Regions from separate parts of the Pseudomonas sp. H2_D02 genome, predicted to be linked through region 1. Evidence: riboswitches for the same ligand, from Rfam matches in the RefSeq annotation. Region 1 holds a riboswitch; the other holds the start of a gene.

What was found. A riboswitch is a leader RNA that binds a small molecule or an ion and turns the genes downstream of it on or off. The one in region 1 is predicted to bind cobalamin.
Region 2: it holds a riboswitch for cobalamin, as region 1 does, so the genes downstream of both, cobW (cobalamin biosynthesis protein CobW) here and AB4N42_RS21175 (CbtB domain-containing protein) in region 1, are expected to answer to the same signal.

Annotation. Positions count from the first base shown of each region.
Region 1 covers NZ_CP162816.1:4,645,483-4,648,898, reverse strand. The annotation lists gene cobM (precorrin-4 C(11)-methyltransferase) at 1-696, opposite strand, end outside; gene AB4N42_RS21185 (cobalamin biosynthesis protein) at 763-1,167, opposite strand; gene AB4N42_RS21180 (CbtA family protein) at 1,164-1,859, opposite strand; gene AB4N42_RS21175 (CbtB domain-containing protein) at 1,871-2,059, opposite strand; cobalamin riboswitch at 2,158-2,378, opposite strand; gene AB4N42_RS21170 (methyl-accepting chemotaxis protein) at 2,544-3,416, shown strand, end outside.
Region 2 covers NZ_CP162816.1:4,519,791-4,523,206, forward strand. The annotation lists gene cobN (cobaltochelatase subunit CobN) at 1-76, opposite strand, end outside; gene cobW (cobalamin biosynthesis protein CobW) at 80-1,150, opposite strand; cobalamin riboswitch at 1,250-1,481, opposite strand; gene AB4N42_RS20550 (glycerate kinase) at 1,561-2,697, opposite strand; gene AB4N42_RS20555 (sugar diacid recognition domain-containing protein) at 2,956-3,416, opposite strand, start outside.

The sequences.
Region 1 (3,416 bases):
GAATACATCATTGCCCAATACCCTTCCCACCAGGATCAATGCCGTACGCCTGAAGCCCTTGGCCTGTACCTTCCCGGCGATGTCCTCCAGCGTCCCCACCACCCAATCCTGATCCGGCCACGTCGCCCGGTGAATCACCGCAATCGGACAATCCGCGCCGTAGTGGGGCAGTAGCTCGTCGACTATTTTTTCCAGGTGGTTGACCCCCAAGTGGATCGCCATGGTCGCCCCGTGTTGCGCCAGGCTGGCCAGCTCTTCTCCCGTGGGCATGGCGGTTTTGTCCGCGTAACGGGTCAGGATCACGCTCTGGGACACGTCGGGCAAGGTCAACTCGGCACCGAGCAGGGCGGCGCAGGCTGACGTGGCGGTTACGCCGGGGATGATTTCGAAAGGAATGTCCAGTTCGCGCAGACAGCGGATCTGCTCGCCGATGGCGCCGTAAAGGCTTGGGTCGCCGGAATGCACACGGGCCACGTCGTGCCCCTTGAGATGGGCGTCTTTGATCAGCTCGATAATCTGTTCCAGATGCAGCTCGGCACTGTTGATCACTTGTTCGGCGCAGTGGCCGTCCAGCACGGCTGCCGGAACGAGGGATCCTGCATAGATAATCACGGCGCAACTGCGAATCAGCCGCTGACCCTTGACGGTGATCAGTTCCGGATCGCCGGGGCCGGCACCGATGAAGAAGACGGTCATGACCGGTTTCCTGTTGAGTGGGGGTGCATGAGCAGCGCTCATGATTCCAGCGGCGATTATCGAGTGTTACGAAGCCGTCGCCAATGCCAGCGTGGCTTGTGCAGCCTTCTGGCGGGTAACCAGTAAACTCGCGGGGGAAGAACCCCATCGATCGGCCAGCGCGAGGGCGGCGCTTTCGGCGACGCCGTGGCAGCCCGTACGCTCAAAGGCAATCTCGGACAGATGACTGAGCCGTGCTTGATAGCCTGCCAGCTCCTCGGCAGTGAAACACGTCAGCGGCAGTGACAATTGCGCCGCCAGTTCCAACAGCCCAGGTTCGTCACGCTTGAGCTCGATGCTGGCCAACGCCCGTACCTGATCAAGCGTGATGCCGTGGGCCTGCAAAGTCTGGTCAAGCAGCGCCCGCAATACACTGGCCGGGCAACCGCGCTGGCAGCCGAGGCCGACCACCAGGATCGGCCTGCCGTTCATGCGTCGTGGTGGGCCTGGGCGCTCCGGCGAAACAGCCAGGCGCTGATCAGGCCCAAGGCCAGCCAGAATGCAACATTGGTCAATTGCGAGGCGAGCTTGAACTCACTTTCCAGCGCCTCGGGAGCCAGCATCGAATGCACTTCGGGCTGGGGCGCGCCGATTACATGAGGCGTCACCAGGATGGCGAGGCCCAGCAACTTCAACAGCCAATGCCGACCGAATGCAATCAGTGCGATGCCCACTGCCGTGGACGCCGCCGTGCCGATCCACCACATTTGCCGCTGGGCCAGATCCGCCGCTGCCGTGCCGGGTAATTCCGGTGGCAGGCCGAGAGTCGGCGCCAGCACGAAAGTCGCATAACCGGCCAGTCCCCAAAGCAAGCCCTGGGACGTCCGCGTCGGTGCACGCAAGGTGTACAGGCCCGCCAGCATCAGCGCAAAACCCACCGCGACCACCAGATTGCCGCCCGTCGTGGACAGTACACGCTGCCAGCCGTCTTCCGGTTCCCAGGCTTCGGCGTCATGGCTATGTGCAGCCCCAGCGGCATGTTCATGGACCTCGGTCGCCGGGGCCTTCTCGAAAGTCTCCGCCTGGAGAATCAGCGGCGACACCCAGAAACTTTGCAGCAGAGTCAGCAGCAGGGCGGCCAGTAGCCCGCTGAAACCAGCGGTTTGCGCGATACGCTTGATCATGTCGGCAGCACTCAGTGGCACGGGAACGCGGCGCTGTGCCGTGTGTCATGGGCTGCGTTGTGCACTGCTTCGATGTGGGAGAAACCGGCGAAATAGACCAGGCCCGCGCCGAGGATCGAGGCGAGGACCGCCGCGCTCAGGCGCTGGCTCAGGGTAACGGTGCTGCTGGTGGAGCGGGCGGTGCTGCTGATGGTCGACATGGCGCTTCCCTCTGGTCTGTCAGCGGGCGGATCGAGCGCAATGAAAACCCGGGCAAAGGCTCGCCGGGATTCGAACAGCGCCCGCCCACCGCGGGTTTGTTGAAAATGAGTCATGGGCCGGTCTCCGGGCTCACGAGGGACAGGGCTTGAGCCGTGCCTGCAAGCGTCACCTTCCCATGCGCATGCACAGTGGATTCGACGCTTCACTCGCTTACCGTTGCGGGGGCAGCACCGGACTGACGTGGCCTTGAAGTAAAGCACACGATTCACCGGTTTCCCGTTTCACCCTGTGAAGGGCACCCAAACTGGCGCACAGGAGACCATGGGCGAGGGCGGGGCGTCAATTGAACACTCCGGGAATATATTTCATCGTCCTCCTGCAAAAAGCCTCAAGCCCAGCCGATAACCCGGTAGGCGTACACATAATTATCCCAATCGATACGCTCAGCGGCATGGACGCTCGACCCACCACCGAGGTCTTCCCATGTCCCTACGTAGCTTGAATATCGCCCCCCGAGCCTTTCTCGGCTTTGCCGTCATTGCGCTATTGGTCGTTGTGCTCGGCGTGTTCGCCGCCAATCGCATGTCCGTCATTCGCCAGGCGTCGGTGGACATGGAGCAGACCCAGTTACCCGCCGTCGGTCACCTGGCCAATGTCCTTGAAAACGTGCTGCGCATGCGCATTCTTTCATTTCGCATCCTGGTCAACCGCGACCCCGCCAGCCTCAGCGAGGCCGAGACCCGCATCGGCGTGCTGGTGGAAAAACTCAACAAGGCGAATGCAGCCTATGCAGCGCTGCCCGCCGAGCCAGATGAAGCTGAGCTGTATAAAGTCTTTTCGAAAACCCTGGAAAACTACCTCCAGGCCCAGAAGGAAATGCTGGATCTATCCCGACAAGACAAGGCCGACGCGTTGCGCAGCCTCATCAACACACGGATCAAGGAAGGCACTGACCAGATGGGCGAGCAACTCAACAAGCTCATTGCAATGAGCGTGGCGGAGGGGCATGAAGCGTCGGACCAGGCCGGCGCCTATTACAACAGCGCCATCACTGGCATTCTCGTCGTCTCGATCATCGCCGCGCTGGCCACCGTGCTGCTGGCCCTGCTGCTGACCCGCAGCATCGTCACGCCCCTGAATCGGGCCCTCGAAGCAGCACGGACCATTGCCGGAGGCAATCTGGTCACCGTTATCACCGACGAGGGCAAGGACGAACCCGCCCGGTTACTCCAGGCCCTCGGCGCGATGCAGGGCAGCCTGCGCCAGACCATCGAGCAGATCGCCGGCTCCGCCACCCAGCTGGGCGCCGCCGCCGAAGAGCTGAGCGCCGTCACCCAGGAATCTTCCCGGGGTTTG
Region 2 (3,416 bases), 130 kb from region 1:
CGGCAGGGGTTTGCCCGAGGTCGGCGATGTTGTCATCCGACACGAAACCGCCGGGCTGGGTCCTGAGCAGGTGCATGGCTCAGGCGCTGAGGGCAGCGCGCAACTGCGCTTCGAGCAGCCCGGCGTCCAGGTCCTGGCCGATCAATACCAGCCGCGTGACCCGCGCTTCGTCGGCGCCCCACTGGCGGTCGAAGTGCTTGTCGAAGCGCGTGCCGACGCCTTGGATCAGCAGGCGCATCGGCTTGTTCGGGATGGCTGCGAAACCCTTGACCCGCAGCACGTCGTGCTGGACCACCAGTTGCGTCAACGCGTCCAGCAGCAGGCTTTCGTCAGCCTGGGGCAGTTCGATGGAAATCGAATCGAAGGCATCGTGATCGTGATCGTGATCGTCGTCATCGCCGTCATGGTGGTGGTCGTGATGGCTGTGGCGGCTGTCGATGTGTTCTTCGGAGCCCGCGCCCAAGCCGATCAGAACGTCCAGCGGCAGGCGACCACTGCTGGCTTCGATGACCTTGACCGCTGGCGGCAGTTCTTCGGCGACTTCCAGGCGCACTTTTGCCAGGTCCTCGGGGTTGATCAGGTCGGCTTTGTTGAGGATCACCAGGTCGGCGCTCGCCAGTTGATCGGCGAACAGCTCGTGCAGCGGCGATTCATGGTCGAGGTTCGGGTCCAGCTTGCGCTGGGCATCGACCTTATCCGGGAACGCGGCGAAGGTGCCGGCGGCGACGGCCGGGCTGTCCACCACGGTGATGACCGCATCGACGGTGCAGGCGCTGCGGATTTCAGGCCATTGGAAGGCCTGGACCAGCGGCTTGGGCAAGGCCAGGCCGGAGGTTTCGATGAGGATGTGGTCGAGGTCGCCGCGACGGGCCACCAGTTCGCGCATCACCGGGAAGAACTCTTCCTGCACCGTGCAGCACAGGCAGCCGTTGGCCAGTTCATAGACGCGGCCGTTGGCTTCTTCTTCGGTGCAACCGATGGAGCACTGCTTGAGGATCTCGCCGTCGATGCCCAGTTCGCCGAATTCATTGACGATGACCGCGATGCGCCGGCCCTGGGCGTTGTCGAGCATGTGCCGCAGCAAGGTGGTCTTACCCGAGCCGAGGAAACCGGTGACGATGGTGACGGGGAGTTTGGCCAGTGTTTTCATCGGATGCCCTTTGGCAAGGTGGCGGGCAAACGGGACGACAACCGCAGGCACGGGCGTGCGCGGAAGATTTCGCCACCGGATCACCCCGCCCGGTTGTAGTGAGAATCTGTTGTCGAGGCAGGTCTCCTGGCTGACGGCGGGCCAGGCAGGCTTTTATCCAAAGCCTGGGCTGACAATTTGCTGCGCCTTCCCGTGCGCCCGTTGTAACAGGGCATGCACAGTGGCCTTGCAGAAACGGCACCGTTCACAGTTGCGGGGGCAGCCGCGGCTTGGACCGCGTTCCCTTCTTAGCTTCGGCACATGCCGAAGAACCTCGAAGGCGCAAGGCTACGCAGGGAGTGCGGGCGGGTCAATGTCCGAAGGCAATCTGCGATGCCTGATGCGTCCTGGCGACTACCGCGCGGGCGAATTCAGCGGGCCGCCACCCGCCAGAGCCGCGCGATGTCCCGGGCCCGCTCGGCCAGCAGGCGCGGCGCATCGGTGCAGGCCTCTTGCAGCGTCATCGGCCCGTTCGCCAGGGCAAACGCGGCATCGATGCCGTGCTCATAGAGCGCTTCGTAGCCCTCCCCCAGCGTGCCGGCGACGACCAGCACCGGCACGCCGTGGCGCTGGGCGATGCGGGCCACGCCAAACGGGGTCTTGCCGCGCAGCGCCTGGGCGTCGAAACGGCCTTCGCCGGTGATCACCAGGTCGGCACCGCTGATGGCATCGGCCAGGCCGGTCAATTGCGCGACGACTTCCACACCGGTGCGAAACTGCGCCTTGAGGAAAGCCTTGGCGGCAAAGCCCAGGCCGCCGGCGGCGCCGCTGCCGGGTTCGTCGCGAACGTCACGGTCAAGCACCTGGGCACAGTGTCCGGCGAAGTGCGCCAGCGCCCGGTCAAGTTGCTGCACCTGTTCGCCGGAGGCGCCTTTCTGCGGGCCGAACACGGCTGAAGCGCCATGGGGGCCGCAGAGCGGGTTGTCGACGTCAGCGGCGATTTCGAAACACACGCCGGCCAGACGCGGGTCCAATTGGCTCAGGTCGATGTGCGCCAGTTTGCCGAGGGCCAGGCCGCCGGGCGGCAGCGTCTGGCCCTGGTCGTCGAGCAACGCCACGCCCAAGGCCTGCATCGCCCCGGCGCCGCCGTCGTTGGTGGCGCTGCCGCCTATTGCCAGAATGACCCGGCTAGCGCCTTCATCCAGGGCGGCGCGGATCAGTTCGCCGGTGCCAAAGGTGCTGCTGGAACAAGCATCGCGCTGCCCCGGTGGCACCAATTGCAAGCCGCTGGCCTCAGCCATCTCGATGATTGCCGTGCGGCTTTGCGGCAGCCAGCCCCAACGGGCCTCGACGGCGGCTCCCAGCGGGCCACGGACCCGGTTTTCACGCCACTGGCCGTTGCAGGCCGCAAGCACCGCCTCCACCGTTCCCTCGCCGCCGTCAGCCATTGGGCACTTGATCAACTGCGCATCCGGCCAGACCTGGGCCAACCCTTGCGCGACGGCGTCCGCCACGCCCTGGGCGCTGAGACTGTCCTTGAACGAGTCGGGGGCGATGATTATTTTCATTTTTGTTCTCCGGTTCCGATGCACAGCATGCTGCCAGCTGACCGTAACCGTGACGCCGGTCCGCCGCACAAAAATCTTGGAGCATTATTGGTCAAATTCACAAAGGCTGGGTCGCATAGCGTGTGGCCAGCGCATCTGTGGCGAGGGAGCTTGCTCCCGCTCGGCTGCGTAGCGGCCGCTTTTTTGGGGCCGCTGCGCGACCCAGCGAGAGCAAGCTCCCTCGCCACGGGGTTATGAGTCAATTGCACCCCACATAGGTTATGTGGGGGTATCGACGGTCTGTGGCAACAACTGGACGCCCAGGTACAACGCCAACATCCCATCCAGCCTGAGCGGGTCGACGCCGCTGAGTTCGGCGATGCGCTCCATGCGATAGCGCAGGCTGTTGCGGTGGATGCCCAGGGCGTCGGCGCAGGCCTGGCTCTGGCCGTCGTGTTCGCACCAGCTTCGCAGTGTAGCCAGCAGTTGGCCGTTGCTGTCCTTGGCGATGACTTTGCGCAACGGGGTCAGCAGCTCGTCCAGCGCATCGTCGCTGCGATGCCGCCAGAGCATCACCGGCAGACGATAGCGATTGAGGATCAACAAGCGTGACTGCGGCAGGACATCGCGCCCATACGCCAGCAAATCCGCCACCCGCCGGTAGCAACGGCGCAGGCCCGCCAAGCCTTCGGCCTGCCCACCCACAGCGATTCGAAGAATATTCCAGCCCAAGCCGTCGA